Regions from separate parts of the Bacillus sp. D48C genome, predicted to be linked through region 2. Evidence: riboswitches for the same ligand, from Rfam matches in the RefSeq annotation. Region 2 holds a riboswitch; the other holds the start of a gene.
The links. Region 2 has a riboswitch for preQ1 ahead of queC (7-cyano-7-deazaguanine synthase QueC). Riboswitches for the same ligand answer to the same signal wherever they lie in the genome.

Region 1 (9,513 bases), on a different contig from region 2:
ACAAAAGCCGCCGCACCAAATCCTAAGAAAATCGTCATAATATAAAATGCACCAATTAACCACGTCGCATATACGACAGATTGACGTGCAGTTTTTGCATCACGTACTGTAAAAAAGCGGACAAGTATATGTGGTAATCCAGCTGTACCAAGTACTAGTCCTAAATTTAAAGAAAGTGTATCAAGACCATCCTTATACTTTACACCTGGATTTAAAAATGAATCTTTTAATGGTGTAGCTGTTTTCATTTGAGCGAACATTTCAGTCACGCTGAAGTTGAATTTTGCGAAAACGATAACAGAAATAATAAACGTACCAGCCATAAGTAATACAGCCTTTACAATTTGTACCCAGCTCGTTGCTGTCATACCACCAAAAATAACATACACCGTCATAAGTGTTCCAACGATTAATACAGATGTCGTATATTCAATTCCTAATAATAATTTAATAAGTGCACCCGCGCCAACTAATTGTGCAATCATATAAAAGATAGAAATCGTCATCGTATTAAGAGCTGCGACTCCGCGAACTTTTTTCGCATCAAAGCGTGCTGCAATCATATCCGCCAAAGTGTACTTTCCTAAATTTCTAAGCGGTTCTGCAACAAGATATAGTACAACTAAATAAGCAACTAAAAAACCGATACTATAAAAGAATCCATCAAACCCAGTTAATGCGATTGCTCCGGCTATACCAAGAAATGAAGCAGCAGACATATAATCTCCAGCAATGGCCAGACCATTTTGCCAACCAGTTAATCCCCCTCCAGCCGTATAAAATTCACTCGCATTTTTCGTTTTTTTCGATGCAAAATAGGTTATGACAAGCGTACCAAGAACAATAATTAAAAATAGTGCAAACGCAGTAGTATTCAAGTTCAGCCCCTCCCTTTTTGCATATCTTGCAGAATTTTTCGGGAGATTTCATCAAATGATTCTGCTTTTTTGCTATAAATCATACATAGTGCCCATGTCATGATAAATTGGGAAAAAGCAAATACCCACGCCCATGTAACGTCACCAAATGCAGGTGTATTGAGCACCTTTGAATACGATGTTAAAATAGGTAATGCGATAAAAAAACTAAAAAAGAAAATACTCATTGGAATGATAAACTTCTTTTTCGTATTTAATAACAATTGAAATTCTTCCGACTGAACGACCTCTGTATAATTCACCTCATTTTGCAACTTACGTGCTGACGTATCATCTCGTTTCATTAACCGATCCCCTCTCTTACTTGAAATGCACTTCCCCCTTGCATACCTAAAGACTAAATTTTATAAATATTCAGAAACTTATACTTATTGTAGACAATCCGTGCATTCATGCAAAGATTTTTTGATAGACATTTTTCGGCAATTTCCCCTAAATTTTTAATATACTTTTTCAACATAAAGTGACACCTTACTTATTTTTTCCTCATTAAGACAAAAGCAGTGCTTAACGCACTACTTTTGTCTTTTTTTCCTTTTCTAAATTACGAGCTGTTTCGCTTAACTCAACCTCTTTTCCGTCTTTAAGTGTTCCAAATATAAAATCGAATACTGGATTTGAAACACCGAACCAAAACTTTTCGTTTTTATAATGGTGTAATATATGTTGTTTTTTTAGCCATCTTCCAAACTTAGTGACGGGACGAATCGGTCTATGGGCAATATAATGTTTCCATTCGTAAACGAGCAGCATAATAATCATTCCGATTCCAAATGAAAGTGTAATAGTAAGACTTTTTGTAATACCATATGCTATAAGTAAATATATAGTAAAACTAGGTATACTAAACCATACAGGTAAAAACAAAAGTTTTAAATCATCTGGATATACGTGGTGATCATAATGTAATCTTCTTAACATTTTTAATAGAAATGTGTTTTTAGGTGGCTTTATATGGAATAAAAAACGATGTGTCATATATTCATTCAGTGTATAGAAAACAATTCCAAACATACATGCTAACATGCCAAACCACGTTAAAAATTGCATTTTTAAAATAATAATGAAAATAAATAGAATGCTATACATAATGACGATATCATATTGTAAAAAGAACTCTTTCCCCACTTTCTTCATCTTGTTTCCCCCTTTTCCAAAAAAACAGCCGCAACATATCGTTACGACTATTTCTTTTCTATTCTTATTCTATTCACTTTACAAATTTGCCTGCTGTTCTATTGTCGAGAAAAAATTGTTTGGTCCAAATATATTTTGCTTTGGAATAATATGTTCCACTGCAAACACTGTTACTTCTCCTCTTTGCACTTCTCCAATAATGAGACCAAATATTTGATGATTTACTGCAAACGTCGGTTGCTTTGTTTGTAGCAATCTTGCAGCATTATGAAATACTGCTTCATATAGTGGATTTCTATCAGTAATTTCTTTTCGGATTTTTGGCGCTAACGTAATTATAATTTCTTTTCCGTCAATAGTGGTTCGATACATAAAAATCTCCCCTTCAATCTTATGTGAACAACTGTAAAGCTTTGTATGCAAAATGTATAGAGTAACCTACTAAAATAATACCTGCTCCGGCTGTTATGTAGCCAAGCGCTTTTGGTTTTAATAAAGTTCTTCCAAAATGTACAGAAAAAGCAATATTTAAATTCCATAAAATAATACCTGCAATAATGCAAAGACTGTACAAAAAAGCTTCTTGTTTCGTTACCTTCGTAAGTAATGAGCTAAGTGTACTTCCGTATATACCAAACCAAAAAACAAGATTTAATGGATTGGATATCGCAATTAAAAACCCTGCCATAAACGATTGCTTAAGACCACCTACCTCTTCTTTTTTATATTCCATGTTTGAGTGGGAAATTCCTTGTTTTACACTTTGAAATCCTAAATAAAATAACAAGAAAAAACCCGTGCAATACATGAAGGCTTGTACATATGTATACATAAACACAGAAGATAAACCGAAATAAATGAGAAGCATAAATAAAACATCTGCAGTCATTCCACCAATTCCAACAACCCAAGCATGCCAAAACCCACGTTCAATTCCTCGTTTTAACATTTCAATATTAATCGGCCCTACTGGCGCAGCTAATGAAATACCTAATACGATTTGCTGAATAATTGCTCCAATCATCGCTCTATCCTTTCTACTCTCTTTACTACTAGTTAATGATGTAATTTGAAAAAATAGACTAGCTTTCATAATAAAATACCCTTTTTTATCCAAAATATACAAAAGAGCCATCTAGGTGATGGCTCTTACTTTTCTATCCTATGAAGAAAAGGACATTTCCCTTTTATTGGTTCTACATCGTCTCCTATAAAATATTGTTTCCATTCACGATGCTCTGGGTCACCATAATGACTAATGTTAGGATGTTTCGGCAATTGATCCCACTTTTCAACTCGCTCACGGACCATTTGTCTTGAATATGCTCCTTTAGGACGATCCCCCTCTAATCCATCAAAAATAGTGCGTGGCTGAAACCCAATAACGAGAGAATTCCCTAAATGTCTAGTTTTTCGCTGTTTATAAGCTGGCGCGTTTCCAAATGCGAATATTGGCTCACCACAAAATGAAAATTCCCATAAATAATGGTCTGGATCTTCAGGAATTTGCTTTGGCCATGCTTGATTATCGTTTTCATGTAAATACTGTAACACTTTCCAAAAGGAATCACGGTAATATTCGAGCGATCGTTCTTCACATTCCGGTTCTACAAAAAGGAAAAAGCCCCTTCTTACAATCGGCCTCTCTTTCATTAACTCTAAAAAAGATAACATTGTATGCGGCAAATGACTCCAATCATTATGAGAAAGAAATGAATAACGAAGTTCATTCTTTTTCAAAGCTGTTAAACCGAAATAACATGGAAAAGTTGGTTCTAACACGACACTTGAAAAAATCTCAAATTCTTTTGCAACCCAATCCGGTATGTCGGTTCTCGTTCTCATTCCTTCATTATCTAATAAGTACGACCTATTCATTCTTTCACCTCGTTATGTATAGCATTCAATTAAGAATATTACATACTCGGCCTGTCCTATACCTATTTAAAAATTTGATTGGAAAATTATTTAAAAATATAAAAAATAAAACCGCTTACTTGACTAAATTCTCCCAATTCGTGTATATTTAAATTAATCATTTAGCAGAATATTCAAGAATATAGCATTTTTAGTTTATATTATTTCTTCAAATGAATTTCACTAAATGAAAATAGTAAACGCTTTTAGGAGGAATTGTAACATGCAAGGAAAAGTAAAATGGTTTAACAACGAAAAAGGTTTTGGATTTATCGAAATGGAAGGCGCTGACGATGTATTCGTACATTTCTCTGCTATTCAAGGAGACGGCTACAAAGCTTTAGAAGAAGGTCAAGAAGTATCTTTCGACATTACTGAAGGTAACCGTGGACCTCAAGCTGCTAACGTAGTAAAACTTTAATCCAACATATAACAGGAGGTTACCTTACTTGGTAACCTTCTTTGTTATTCCTTTGTATATTTCCGTTTTACAGAGCAAAAACTATGTAAAATGCGCACTATACAAAGGAGGAATTATTAATGGGATCAGAAGTAAATGATTTTGAAGAAGTAAAATTCCGTGTAGAAACAGCACAAAAGATGGTAGGTTCTGCAACAATTTCAATGGATCCAGACACATTAGAGCATGCCACTACTGCAGTAGAAGCAGCTCGCTCACAGCTTGAAATTATGAAATCTGTTGCAGTAGATTTAGATGAACCATTTTTAATGAACGAGGAAAAGAAACTAAGCAAATGCGAGCAGCAATTAAACGAAGCAAAGCACTAAAAAACATCCAGAGAATTTTCTCTGGATGTTTTTTTATGACAACTGTTCTCCATACTTTTTCAATGTTTCTCCAACTGTACATTGTCTTATACAAAATGAATGTGCATAATATTTACTATTTGTCTTTCGATTATGTTCTCGCAAGAAACATCCTTCACAATATGTTTCTAATAAGTCATTTACCTCTGTAATGAGTTGCTTTTTATCCACCTTTGCACCTCTCTATTCGGTTATTTCTTTATGACTATCAATGACTGTCCCTTCTAATGCTTGCGTTGCTAATTGATGTGCTTCTTTATTTTGTTTTCTAGATATCGGATCACATACAAGTTTTAATTTCATTTGCTTCGCCTTTTGTTCAATTTGATCTAAATAATGGTTTAAATGCTCATCATAACAAGGCCATTCTCCCGCCAATTGCTGCAATACAACTTGAGAATCTCCGCGAAGTGTAACTGCTTCATATTTAATCCCTAATTCCTCGAGTATATTCATACCGTATAATAGTGATGCATATTCCGCTTCATTATTATCATCTATACCTTCTATATATGCATTGCGGCGAATGCGGTAGTTTGTATTTCCTTTTTTATAGTACACACATATACCAACGCCAGCTTCTTTCGTTTGCACATCATACCCCCCATCAAAATAAATGAGTATTTCTTGGGGCTCTTCCTCTACTTGTTTACTCAGTTTTTTCATTTCCTTTAATGACCATTCTGCATCCATTTCATCGTAAAATAAAAGTTCCTTAGCTCTTCCTGTTTTCTCAAAATCCTCTGCAAATTGAAGTATTTCTTCTATGTTCATATAATCTGTTGTTAATTCCGTCTGCAATCCTCGCTTCGTTTTATACAACCAATGAATTTTATATTTCATACTAGATTCCCCTTATATAAGACTTCTTATATGTAGCCAGCTAATGAAAGCCTCACTTTATTTTATTATATTTTATCTAGAGTCACAGCATTATATTCAATATGATTACATACAAAAAGAGCTATCCCTATAGGAATAGCTCTTTCATCTATTACATAAATCTTTCAAATTGTACTCGCTTATTAATCCAGTACATTACAGGCATACCAATGGCCATTACAACAAATTCACCGACTGCACATGTTAACCAAGACAACATAAATGGTAAACCCAATGCAAGATGAAGTTCAATTGCAATCATAAACATTGTAATCGTAAAGATAACCGTATTAAAAATCATACGAGCCCAAACACCTTTAATAAATCGCATAGAAATAATCGTTGCAACTAATGCAAGAATAGATTGCCCTACTCCAAATACTAAATCATAAGCGATCATAGGTGAGAAAAAGAGATTCGTTAAAAATACACCTAATACAATTCCGTAAATTGCTTTCTTGTTAAATACAACGAGATGATTAAACATCTCTGAAATACGAAATTGTACATTCGTAAAGCCAAATGGCTGAATAAGCATAGAAACAGCAATATATAATGCCGCTAAAATACCATTGCCGACTAAAGTTCTAATATTCATGACAAAATCTCCTTAGTTTTTTTACGTGGGATGGTTTCGAACCACGTTATTCTTTTTTTTAGCAACAAGATTACATTTTACGTGGTAGCCCCTCTTTCGTCAATAGATTCCTATCATGAACTACCTTTTTTCTTTTAGACAACGTATAATGAAACATATGAAAGATTTAGGAGGTTTCACTTCATGATAGCAACAATCCAAAATGAAAAAGTGATCGTTTCCATTTCTGACAAAGGTGCAGAATTACAAAGCGTTCGCTTAAAAGAAGACAACACAGAATATTTATGGCAAGGTGATTCTACATATTGGGGACGTCGCGCACCAATTTTGTTCCCAATTGTCGGCCGATTAGTAGATAATACATACTACGTAGACGGTAAACCATATTCATTAACACAACACGGTTTCGCTCGTGATCTTACTTTCTCTGTGAAAGAACAAAGTGAAACAAAGATCACTTATATCGTTACTAATAATGAAGAAACGTTAAAAAAATACCCATACGAATTCGAATTACTCGTTTCTTATGAGCTAGAAGGACAAGGCGTTCATGTAACATATGAAGTAAACAATCCTACTTCTAAAGAGATGTTCTTCTCAATTGGGGCACATCCTGGATTCAACTTCCCTTTATTGGATGGTGAATCATTTACAGATTATCACTTATCGTTTAATGGTTCGGAACGCTTAGAAACAAGCGTATTAGAAGGACCTTACCTTTCAAACAAAAAGCAATTAATCGCTGAAAATACAACTGAATTGCCACTTACATATGATTTATTCAAAAATGATGCGCTTATTTTTGAAAATATGAATACGAATGAAATTTCGATTCGTTCTCATAAACATAATAAATTTGTAAAAGTAGAATTTGATGGCTTCCCATTTGTCGGCGTATGGACACCAGGGGATAACGCACCTTTCTTATGTATTGAACCTTGGTATGGAATCGCTGATGAAGTAAATCCAGCAAAAGATTTCAAGGACAAAAAGGGAATTCAATCTTTACAAGCGAATGAAACATTTACATGTCGTTACAGCATCACAATCGGATAACTACTCTATCCCCTACTTCAAAAAAATATTTAAGTAGGGGATAACCTTATAATTTGGAGGTTTCTCATTTTGATTGAAGTATATATTGATGGTGCATCAAAAGGAAATCCTGGTCCTTCTGGTGCAGGAGTGTTTATTAAAGGCGTTCAACCACCTGTACAATTATCATTACCACTTGGAACAATGTCCAATCATGAAGCAGAATACCGCGCTTTACTTCTAGCATTAAAATATTGCATCGAGCATAATTATAGCACTGTCTCTTTTCGTACAGATTCCCAGCTTGTCGAACGGGCTGTTGAAAAGGAATACGCAAAAAATAAAATATTTGCACCTCTTTTAGATGAAGCACTACAGTACATAAAAAACTTCGATCTCTTTTTTATTAAGTGGATTCCAAGTAGTCAAAATAAAGTAGCTGATGAATTAGCTAGAAAAGCTATATTACAAAATTAACGGGGGTATGAGTGTGAAAAAAGATTGGATTGCTCCTCTTGCTTTATTATTTGTCTCTTTTATTTGGGGAGCTACGTTTGTTGTCGTTCAAAATGCTATGTCTTTCGTTGGTCCATTTACCTTTAATGGTATTCGCTTTTTATTCGCTGGAATTATTTTATTATTCGTTCAAATGATTTTCTCAAAAAACACTTCAAAACAAGATATAAAACAGAGTAGCCTCGCTGGATTAATCGTTGGGTTCTTTTTATGTGTTGGCTATGTATTACAAACATTTGGCTTACTTTATACAACTTCTTCAAAAGCAGGTTTCTTAACAGGGCTTAGTATCGTTATGGTACCAATTTTGTCTTTTATCTTTTTAAAACAAAAAGCTACCATTTTTATCGTACTTGGTATTGCTGTAGCAACAGCAGGTTTATACTTATTAACAGCTGCTGATTCTTTCCAATTAAATATAGGAGATATACTTGTTCTCGGTTGTGCAATCGCTTTCGCTGCCCATATTCTTATTAACGGCTTCTTTTCTAAGAAAATATCACCTTTATTATTAAGCACATCTCAAGTATTAGCTGTTGGTATATTTTCTTCTATTTGCGCTTTTTTGTTTGAAGATTGGGAAAAATTATTTTCAGTATCACTATGGACGAATCAATCTTTTTTATTCGCACTCTTTCTAACTGCCCTGTTTGCAACATCTATTGCTTTTTTCATTCAAACATCGGCCCAAAAGCACACTTCTCCAACGAGAGTAGCAATTATTTTCGCAATGGAACCCGTTTTTGCTGCATTAACAGGCGTTCTCGTTGCAAATGAACAACTTTCTATTTCTGCTATTATCGGATGTCTATGTATTTTCCTGGGCATGATTTTTGTTGAATGGCCTTCCAAAACAAAAAAAGAAGCGCAGGCTGCGTGAAGTTATGCTTGTAACTTCCGCATAAAAGCCTTAGCGCTTTTTTTATCTGTAATTTCTTCCTCTTTCAATCGTTCTAATAACGCAACGAAATAACTACCATCAAACTGCAATTGATGTTTAATTGTCGCTTCTATTGCTGCGTTCACAATCCCATCAGACGCACCAGTATATCCTTGTCCGAACATAATAAACCCTTGTGCTTCCTCTGATAATTTAAATCCTTTCGTATGTAAGAATGAAAGATAATCTTCTACTGTTTGCATGTTATTCCCACCTACTCAAAAATTCTCCATCTCCTATCATACATGTTTTTACACGCTATGAGAATGAAATTTCTTTGACAACTTTGTAAATCGCTCTTCTAATTCGCTTGCAATGGAGGATTTCCTAACAATCTGAAGGAATATGTACAGTGGAACTTATTTCATATTAAAGGGGAGACACGATGAAACAAGCACTATTAATTATCGACGCTCAACAAGAATTAATTGATGGAAATGAGCAAGAAAATGAAGTTTTTCGTAAAATCGAGCTATTATCTACACTAAATACAGCCATGCAGAAAGCAATAGATTCCAATGCTCTTATTGTTTTCGTAAGAGATATCGATGTTGCTTCTGGCAGCGGAGAAGGATTTGAAGTACATAATCAAATTCAAGTACCTCAGTCTGCAATCTTTATTAATAAAGCAGCAACCAATTCATTCTACGGCACTTCTTTACTTGAACTTTTAAAAGAAGAGAAAATTGGCCATATCGTTATCGGTGGATGTAAAACAGAGC
Region 2 (9,513 bases):
AGGTCATGCTTTCCAAGTATATGAAAGTCGTAAATTTGAAATTCCAGAATATAATTGGCCAACATATGAAGCGTGTGAAATCCACTCTATGAGTATGGAATTTTTTACATGGCCATGGATGAAGCTATTCTTTGAAGAAGATGCAGATAAATATTACTTCTCTCACTTAAGTTCAGCACTTCTGTTTTTACCTTATGGCGTATCAGTTGATGAATATCAACATTATGTATATGAAAATCCTGAAGCATCACCTGAAGAGCGTAAGACAGCATGGCGTAACATAGAGAAGAAATACTTACCGCATCGTGATTATGAGGATAATGATTATTTAGAGCGCGGTGGTTTTTGGCAACGTCAAGGGCATATTTATAGTTCACCTTTCTATTATATTGATTACACGCTTGCTCAAATTTGTGCGCTACAATTTTGGAAACGTGCAAGAGATAATAGACAAGAGGCGTGGGAAGATTATGTGAATCTGTGCCAACAAGGTGGAAGTAAATCGTTCTTAGAATTAGTAGAAGTTGCAAATTTAACATCACCATTTGCTGAAGGCTGTGTGAAAAGTGTTATTACAGAAATTGAAGCATGGTTACATGCGATTGACGACACAAAATTGTAAAAAACATGCGCTTTTTTTCACATGTTTAACATCGACATAATGGGAAAATGATGAGATAATAAAAGAAAATTCAGAATACTAAAGAGGTGTTTCTAATAAGGAGCACCTCTTTTCACCAACAAAAGGGGGGAACAAGTATGCTTCAATCTAATATGGATGTGAGTTTAGAAAGTTTAGTAAACTCATTACAGTCTACCCGAAGCACGCTATTATCAGAAATTGAAATGTTAAATGATACAGAAGTGAATGTAAAGCCACGCCGTGATAAATGGAGTATTACTCAAATTTTACACCACTTGCATTTAGTTGAACAATCTGTCACGTCTGCCCTTGTATATGCTTTACAAAAAAACGAAAGAAACATGACTCCATTTAAAGACCTCCAACTTACGCTTGATCGCACACATAAACGAGAAGCTCCTCAGCAAATGCAACCAACAGAAACTTTAATGAAAAAACAGCAAGGAATTCAATTACTAGAACATTCACGACAAGAACTATTACACGCGCTTCATAGTGTTATAGATGAAAAAGATCTATTTGAAAATGGATTAAAGCATCCTGTTTTTAATGATCTGAATTTGTATCAATGGGTTCAATTTCTTGATTTGCATGAACAAAGACATCTTACGCAGTTAAAAGAGGCGAAACATGCAATTTTGCAACGCTAAAGTGGAAGAAGTGGGAAACCACTTCTTTTTTGATATGTGCATAGTTTTCTTTCTTATTTTGGAATACTACATGGAGAAAGAAAAGAAGGAGTTGAAAAAATATGTCTAAGAAGAAGCGAGAAGAGGAGCGCGCCTGGAAAGCGCGTAAAGAAAATCAACAACCGCACGGAAAAGTGAAAGCTTTTGCTGAATTAGTTGAAGGAACAGAAAAAACGTGATGATTATTTCATCACGTTTTTTGTATGAGTGGAAAAGTTAATAAAAAGGTTGTACCGATTCCTTTTTCACTTATAATATCAATTTTTCCGTTCATAGCTTGAACAACACTGAATACGACCATCATTCCAAGTCCAGTGCCTTTTTCTTTCGTTGAATAGAAAGGCGAACCAAGACGTTTTACTTGTTCTGAATCCATACCGATTCCTGTATCTTTTATATATAACTGAATATGCTTATGATCAGGAACTAATGTGAAATAAAGATCACCGCCTTTTGGCATAGCCTCAATGCAATTTTTTAAAATATTTAATAAACATTGATTTAGTTTTTGTTTTTCTCCAGCGATAAAAAAAGAAGTGCTTTGCTTTATATAATGAGTACGTACATTTGTTAAATTAGCAAGCGGTGTAATTAACGACAATGCATGTAGTAATTCTTCTTCTAACTGTAATGTTTGTTCTTTTTCAATGCTTGGTTTGGCAAAAGTTAAATAATCTGTAAGAACATGATTTGCTTGTTCGATGCCGTTAATGGCAATGTCGATATATAATTTTCGTTCCTGCTCAGTGCATGTATCTGATTGTAACAGTTGTAAAAACCCTTTCGTTGAAGTTAATGGATTGCGAATTTCATGAGAGATAGACGCTGCCATTTCACCAATTAAATGAAACTTTTCAGCATTTATAAGTTCGTTTTGGAGACGAACTTGAGTTTGTAATATGTGTAGTAAATATAAAATTAGGATCGTACCAAGCATTGAACATAACTCATATACAATAATATGCGGTATATAATCAGTCTTATTTGTAACCTTTGAAAGAAAGAAAGGTATCCAACTAAATCCGTATGTGAGACTGTAGATAATAGCAAGTGTTATTTTTATACGATTAGAAGTTCGATTGAAAAATTTATATGTTAATAGTAGAACAATAAATAGAAGAACAGAACCGATAAGAGATGGGAAAACACCTACCCCACCTAATAGTAAGCGATATATGTTTAATACAACTAAGATAGAACCACCAGCAATAGGCCCTCCCGTTAATGTACCGACAATTAATACAATATGGCGCATATCAAATTGAAAACCATTATTTGTTTTTGCTGCAAATGTAATACAGAGTACGGTAGCGAGGCAACACAATACAATAAATATAGCTGAATTTAATTTAGGAGAGCGTTTCCCTTTTTGATTCCAAAATAAATGATATACGAGCATTGTAATAAGGATGAATAATATATTTAAAAAGAGATAAATAATAAAGGATTTCAGTGGGATGCCTCCTCTCTTCTTATATTAAATTAATCATACTATAAAATGAAAGAAATGAAATAATAAATAGCGGAAAAATCAGAAATTTTTACGCTAGTATACAATATGTTACAATAAGCTGTGTCAATGAAAGAAGAAATTCCGTGCACCGCGCGGGAGAGGTTCGCGAACTCCCTCTATAAAAAACTATGGAAACAACAATATCCTTAGGTATTGTTTTGTTTTTTTATTGTGACAGTTCAAGAACGTTCTTTCTTCTTATTTATAGTAGAGAAGGAGAATGAGTGAAATGAAAAAAGAAAAAGCAGTTGTTGTTTTTAGTGGAGGACAAGATAGTACAACATGTTTATTTTGGGCAATAGAGCAGTTTGCAGAGGTAGAAGCTGTAACTTTTAATTACAATCAACGTCATAAGCTAGAAATTGATTGTGCAGCGAAAATTGCAAAAGAGCTAGGAATAAAGCATACGGTACTAGATATGAGTCTATTAAATCAACTTGCTCCAAATGCGTTAACGAGAACGGATATGGAGATTACACATGAAGAAGGTGAATTGCCATCGACATTTGTAGATGGACGAAATTTACTCTTCTTATCATTTGCTGCTGTATTAGCAAAACAAGTTGGAGCACGTCATATTGTAACGGGTGTATGTGAAACTGATTTCAGTGGTTATCCAGATTGCCGTGATGTGTTTGTGAAATCGTTAAACGTTACTTTAAATTTATCCATGGATTACCCGTTTGTCATTCACACGCCACTTATGTGGATTGATAAAGCTGAAACATGGAAATTATCAGATGAACTTGGAGCATTTGAGTTTGTTCGAGAAAAAACATTAACATGTTATAACGGAATCATTGGTGATGGTTGCGGTGAATGTCCAGCGTGCCAACTTCGTAAAGCAGGATTAGATACGTACCTACAAGAACGCGAAGGAGCGAACAACTAATGGATAATTTCTTTGGATTTCGCATCGTAGAAAATTTGCAAAAAATGGACAAGGATATTCAGCGTAAACAGCTCAAATACCATAATAAAAGAGTAATGGTCAGCAAGGAATTTACATTTGATGCAGCACACCATTTACACTGTTATGAAGGGAAATGTAAAAACTTACATGGTCACACATATAAAGTTGTATTTGGAATTAGTGGATATGTAAATGAAATAGGACTTGCAATTGACTTTGGTGATATAAAAGAGATTTGGAAGAATGAAATCGAAATTTATTTAGATCATCGTTATTTAAACGAAACGTTACCTGCAATGAATACGACTGCTGAAAATATGGTCGTTTGGATTTATGAAAAGATGGCAGAGGCACTAACTAAAGAGAATCGAGTGAACGAATATAAAGGAGCTCGCGTAGAATTTGTTCGTCTATTTGAGACGCCGACTAGTTATGCGGAAGTAAGACGGGAGTGGATGCTCGATGAGTAAAATCCCTGTCTTAGAAATATTTGGTCCGACTATTCAAGGTGAAGGAATGGTTGTAGGGCAAAAGACAATGTTTATCCGTACGGCTGGTTGTGATTATAGCTGCGCTTGGTGTGATTCTGCTTTTACATGGGATGGATCAGCTAAAAATCAAATTAGACAGATGACAGCAGAAGATATTTGGGATGAGCTTGTTGCAATTGGAGGAGAAAAATTTTCTCATGTTACGATTTCAGGCGGGAATCCGGCATTGCTGAAAAATATTGAGTTTCTTCTTTCTATATTAAAAGAAAATGGAATGCGGACGGCAATTGAAACTCAAGGGAGTAAATGGCAAGATTGGTTACTTCAAATTGATGAAGTAACAATTTCTCCAAAACCACCAAGTTCGACGATGAAAACAGATTTTCAGAAGTTAGATGCTATTATTCAGAAACTAGCAGGAAAAGATATTAGTTTAAAAGTAGTAGTATTCGATGATCATGATTTTGAATATGCAGTTAAGATGCACGAACGTTATCCAGATGTACCATTTTTCTTGCAAGTAGGAAACGATGATACAAAAACAGTGGATGATGCGATGCTTATTAAAAAATTATTAGATAAGTATGAGTGGCTGATTGATAAAGCTGTAAATTGTAAAGAGATGAATGATGCAAAAGTATTGCCCCAGCTTCATGCGTTAGTATGGGGAAATAAACGCGGCGTATAATGAGAAGGGATGTTTAAAATGACAGGAAGATTAGATGAAGATTTAAAAGATGTAACATTACTAGGAAATCAAAATACAAAATATTTATTTGAATATAGCCCAGAAATATTAGAGGTATTTGATAATAATCATCCAAACCGTGATTATTTTGTAAAATTCAATTGTCCTGAATTTACAAGTTTATGTCCGAAAACAGGACAACCAGATTTTGCAACAATTTATATTAGCTATATTCCAGAGCAAAAAATGGTAGAGAGTAAATCTTTAAAGTTGTATTTATTTAGTTTCCGCAATCATGGTGATTTCCACGAAGATTGCATGAACGTTATTATGAACGATTTAATTAAATTAATGGATCCACGTTACATTGAGGTATGGGGGAAATTCACACCACGTGGTGGCATTTCAATTGATCCATACTGCAACTACGGTCGCCCGGGGACGAAGTATGAACAAATGGCTGACTACCGCATGATGAACCACGATCTATATCCGGAAACAATTGATAATCGTTAATAGAAAGAAAGGGCCTGTATACTATACAGGCCCTTTCTTTCTATTATATTATGCATTTTGATTAATGACAGTATAGTTTTTATGACTTACAACTGTAAGAGGTTCCATATCTAGTTCTCTAAAATTCTTCATAATTGTTATATCAACAATAACAGAGTTTTGATTTACTTTTTGAACACGGCCTTGCATTCCACCTTTAAATTCGATGATATCTCCAGTTTCTGCGATCTGCATAAGCAACTCTCCTTGTTACAGTTTTCCCAAAAAAAGAATAAATTTGGGTTTTTTTATTTCCTCCTATTTTGAACCATATTTCCTACTTTGTAAATGTTTCCAAAGTAAAAATTCGAAAAAAATTCACTTTTTGTAAGAAAATATGTAGAAAATCCATGTTATTTGAAAAAATAGCAAAAATGCGAAAATCTTTATATCGAGGTATAATGAAAAAGTAGAATAACCTGCTGAAGTGGGAGAAATTAGAGGCGGTAAAATGATGTTTGAATTTGTGGGGAGTGTTATAGCTTTAATTTTATTTTTATTTTCTTATATGCATTTAAAAAAGATTCGTCAATATGATACGAATACATATTTTGATGGGATGGATGGTACCCATGCTTCGATAACACATGATAGTGGTGGGGAGATGTAAAGGTATATAACTTTCTTTTCTTGCGTGGTATGATATTTAGAACTAGTGCATAATAGAGTTCGTAAGTGATGAATGGAGAGTGAAAAGAATGAAGATTTCTTTTATTCGTCATGGTTGTTTAGGTCGTATAAGAGAACCGATGACAATTAATTCATTTCACGAATGGATGAAACAGTATGATTCCGAATCAATGATACAAAAAGCTAAAATGCCGATAGAAACAATAGAGGCAATTGAAGCAGCGAAATTTGTCTTAACAAGTGATCAAAGGCGTGCTGTACAATCAGCAGCTGAATTGACAGATTCTTTATCTTTTATGCAAAATTCTCTTTTTAGAGAAGCTGAAGTTCCTTCATGCTTTTTTGCTCCGAAGTGGTTGAAATGCACAATTAAGGTATGGATGTTCATTGGACGAACATTATGGATACTTGGCTACCATAAAGATGTTGAGTCTTATAAGGAAGTAAGAGAGAGGGCAAGGCAAGCGGCTTACCTGTTACATCGTTATGCTCTCGTACATGGAAGTATTGCTCTTGTAGGTCATAAGTATTTTAATTCGATGATTGGAACGGAGCTGAGGGCAATGGGATGGTCTGGTTCTCCTATTTTGCATAGAAAGCCATGGGGATGTACAACATATACGTTTCACGAGGCGATGGATGGAAATATATTAAATACGAATTTAACATAAAAGCACACGATTTATATAAATCGTGTGCTTTCTTTTTAAGGTATAGAAATTTTGACGTTTAATGTTTTTACGAGATGAGCATAAGGTTCGCCTACTAGCATAACAATTTCATCTTTTTTATAACCTAACTTTTCGTATAGTGAATAGGCGCGTGTGTTTTCTAAATTAACAAGTAAAGCGATTTTTTCATGCCCTTTTTCAGTTGCATAGATTTCGGCAGCTTCAATTAATTTAGAACCTATACCTTTTCCGCCGTGTGCACTTGAAACTGATAATGTATCAATGTAATACTCATCAAGCTCAGCTTCTTTTTCTAACGTAATTGATTCATCTTTATGTAATTCTCTTAAGTGATGTACAATTGGTGCGTCAAGCTGTGTTGCTTCACTACCGTGATAAGCGACAATAATTCCAACTGCACTCTCGTCTTGTTCATAGACAAAACAGTTTTCGTAGCTCAGACGGTTATTTTCTTTTGAGAACCATGTCTCAAGTCCTAGTAATACTTCTGCTTTAACTGTGCTACCTGTGATTTTTTCAGCAATTTCATGCAGAGCATTATACAATAAAGGAGCTATTGCCAGTGCATCTGTCTTTTTTGCTTTCCGAATCATAGTATCCCTCCTAGTTCTATTTATATATTGTAGCATAGTGGTATGGAACTTTGCATAATTGAATGCCGAAATGTTTGATATAGAGAAGTAGCTATGTTAGTATATGATATTTAGTGGACATATAGTAAAACGATATTGTTTGCGAAATAACGAAAATAAAATCATGGCATAACAACGAGATAAAATGAAACGTTAATCAGTAAGACTTTTGTTCATTCCACGACTGATTAGTAGCCAACACCAATCGGACCGCCTGCAAATAGCGGGATAATTTTACAGTTGTTGACCTATAGAATATACGATAAAATAAAATATTGCAGAGAGGTGAAATACATGGATAAAGAATTAGCAAATACAATTTTAGATCAGCTGAAAAATGGTGAAATAACGGAGTATGTTGTTACGAAAGATGTATTTTATACGTTCAGAGAAGTTGTTGTAAATAGAGAAGACTTTAAGCATTTCATTGGTAACGCACAACGAGGCGGGCAAGTGATTTATACATATTCAGAAACGCCACGTTCATAAAGGGGAATTTTAATCAGCAGGGCATCCCTCACTGATTAGTAGCCGACACCAATCGAACGTTTAATGCGGGATAAATAAAAGATAAAGGAGAGGGGAATTATGGGCGATTTTAAACAAGGCATTTTACCACATTGGGATTATATGTGGAAAGATAGAGCCGGCAATAGATTTATGGGAATGGTTATGTATCCAGAGAAACGAAAATGTTCAGCAAAAATGCTTCAGAAAATAAAAAGAGCATATGAAGAAGCGATAGAAATTAAAGTAACTGTACAAGTTCAACATACATATCAGTACGTAGAAGGAATGATTGTATACTTTGATGAAGAGGCTCCTGTATGTACAATGCTTGATAAAGATGAAAATCCACATCACATATTTGTAAAAGATATTTTGCGTATTGAGCACTCTGAATAAACTTTTCATAAATAAATTGAAGTTCCATAATAATAATCTTTTTCTATAATAGTTATCTTTTAGTATGTAACGAAAAACGAAAGTATATGTATAATATATTTAATAAGGTAAATTTGATAAATGTAATCGTTTTTTAGAGCAGATTATAGTTTCATATCTGTTCTTTTTTGCGTGATGCTGGAGAAATATATTTCTTCAGCATCTACCGTTTTATGACAAAATATATTGTTAACTTTTTTTAAAATAAGATTAAATTCGTTGACAACTTTTTTGAAAAGCACTTTATTGACATGAGTTTTAGAATGTTGTTTCATAGTCATTGTATTGAAAAAAAACGGCTATCATGTCGAAAAGTAAAAGTTAAAAAAAGAAAGAATTTATACATATATCTTGTGTCTTATTTTGAAACGTAATACAATATATAGAGAAATCAAGAACAACATATAGAGAATATAGATTTGAGAGGGAGGGTCGGAAATGTTAGTTGCATATGATTCTATGACAGGAAACGTGAAGCGTTTCATTCACAAATTAAATATGCCGGCCGTTCAAATTGATGAAGATCTAGTAATAGATGAAGACTTTATTCTTATTACGTATACAACAGGTTTTGGCAATGTACCAGAACGTGTTTTAGACTTTTTAGAGCGCAATAATGAAAAATTAAAAGGCGTATCTGCAAGCGGCAATCGTAACTGGGGAGACATGTTCGGTGCAAGTGCTGACAAGATTTCTACTAAATATGAAGTGCCTATTGTATCAAAATTTGAGTTATCTGGAACAAATAACGATGTAGAATATTTTAAGGAAAGGGTGCGGGAGATTGCGACACATTGAACTGAATAATGAAATCACGCAAATGCAGGACGGTTTTTATCAGCTTCATAAAGATAAAGAGGCATTAGAAGTCTTTATGGAAGAAGCTAGAGAGAATACCGTTCCTTTTAATAGCGTGGCAGAGCGAATGGAGTATATGAAAGAACATGATTACTATTACAACGTTCTGGACGAGTATAGCTTGGAGGAAGTAGAGGGAGTATATAACATCGCTTATGGTGAAAACTTCGAGTTCCAATCTTATATGGCAGCATCTAAGTTCTACAAAGATTATGCGTTAAAAACGAATGATCAAAAACAATACTTAGAAAGCTATGAAGATCG

Region 1: linked by a shared signal. The riboswitch ahead of ACLBXA_RS26435 (QueT transporter family protein) and the one ahead of queC (7-cyano-7-deazaguanine synthase QueC) in region 2 are both predicted to bind preQ1.

Annotation. Positions count from the first base shown of each region.
Region 1 covers NZ_JBKFAQ010000016.1:44,806-54,318, forward strand. Annotated here, with positions in the region: gene ACLBXA_RS26385 (solute symporter family protein) at 1-878, opposite strand, end outside; gene ACLBXA_RS26390 (DUF485 domain-containing protein) at 881-1,222, opposite strand; gene ACLBXA_RS26395 (sterol desaturase family protein) at 1,446-2,075, opposite strand; gene ACLBXA_RS26400 (hypothetical protein) at 2,154-2,447, opposite strand; gene ACLBXA_RS26405 (LysE family transporter) at 2,467-3,210, opposite strand; gene ACLBXA_RS26410 (YqcI/YcgG family protein) at 3,225-3,953, opposite strand; gene cspB (cold shock-like protein CspB) at 4,216-4,413, shown strand; gene ACLBXA_RS26420 (DUF2564 family protein) at 4,533-4,781, shown strand; gene ACLBXA_RS26425 (zinc-finger domain-containing protein) at 4,815-4,991, opposite strand; gene ACLBXA_RS26430 (ribonuclease H family protein) at 5,004-5,663, opposite strand; gene ACLBXA_RS26435 (QueT transporter family protein) at 5,815-6,300, opposite strand; PreQ1 riboswitch class I at 6,307-6,351, opposite strand; gene ACLBXA_RS26440 (aldose 1-epimerase family protein) at 6,484-7,356, shown strand; gene ACLBXA_RS26445 (reverse transcriptase-like protein) at 7,426-7,812, shown strand; gene ACLBXA_RS26450 (DMT family transporter) at 7,826-8,731, shown strand; gene ACLBXA_RS26455 (DUF6123 family protein) at 8,734-8,994, opposite strand; gene ACLBXA_RS26460 (cysteine hydrolase family protein) at 9,177-9,513, shown strand, end outside.
Region 2 covers NZ_JBKFAQ010000005.1:161,745-171,257, forward strand. Annotated here, with positions in the region: gene ACLBXA_RS14935 (M3 family oligoendopeptidase) at 1-622, shown strand, start outside; gene ACLBXA_RS14940 (DinB family protein) at 760-1,293, shown strand; gene ACLBXA_RS14945 (DUF6254 family protein) at 1,395-1,511, shown strand; gene kinB (sporulation sensor histidine kinase KinB) at 1,523-2,731, opposite strand; PreQ1 riboswitch class I at 2,938-2,981, shown strand; gene queC (7-cyano-7-deazaguanine synthase QueC) at 3,075-3,737, shown strand; gene queD (6-carboxytetrahydropterin synthase QueD) at 3,737-4,228, shown strand; gene queE (7-carboxy-7-deazaguanine synthase QueE) at 4,221-4,937, shown strand; gene queF (preQ(1) synthase) at 4,956-5,453, shown strand; gene ACLBXA_RS14975 (YkvS family protein) at 5,502-5,687, opposite strand; gene ACLBXA_RS14980 (hypothetical protein) at 5,947-6,102, shown strand; gene ACLBXA_RS14985 (phosphoglycerate mutase) at 6,191-6,793, shown strand; gene ACLBXA_RS14990 (GNAT family N-acetyltransferase) at 6,829-7,407, opposite strand; gene ACLBXA_RS14995 (hypothetical protein) at 7,741-7,935, shown strand; gene ACLBXA_RS15000 (hypothetical protein) at 8,035-8,352, shown strand; gene nrdI (class Ib ribonucleoside-diphosphate reductase assembly flavoprotein NrdI) at 8,830-9,189, shown strand; gene nrdE (class 1b ribonucleoside-diphosphate reductase subunit alpha) at 9,176-9,513, shown strand, end outside.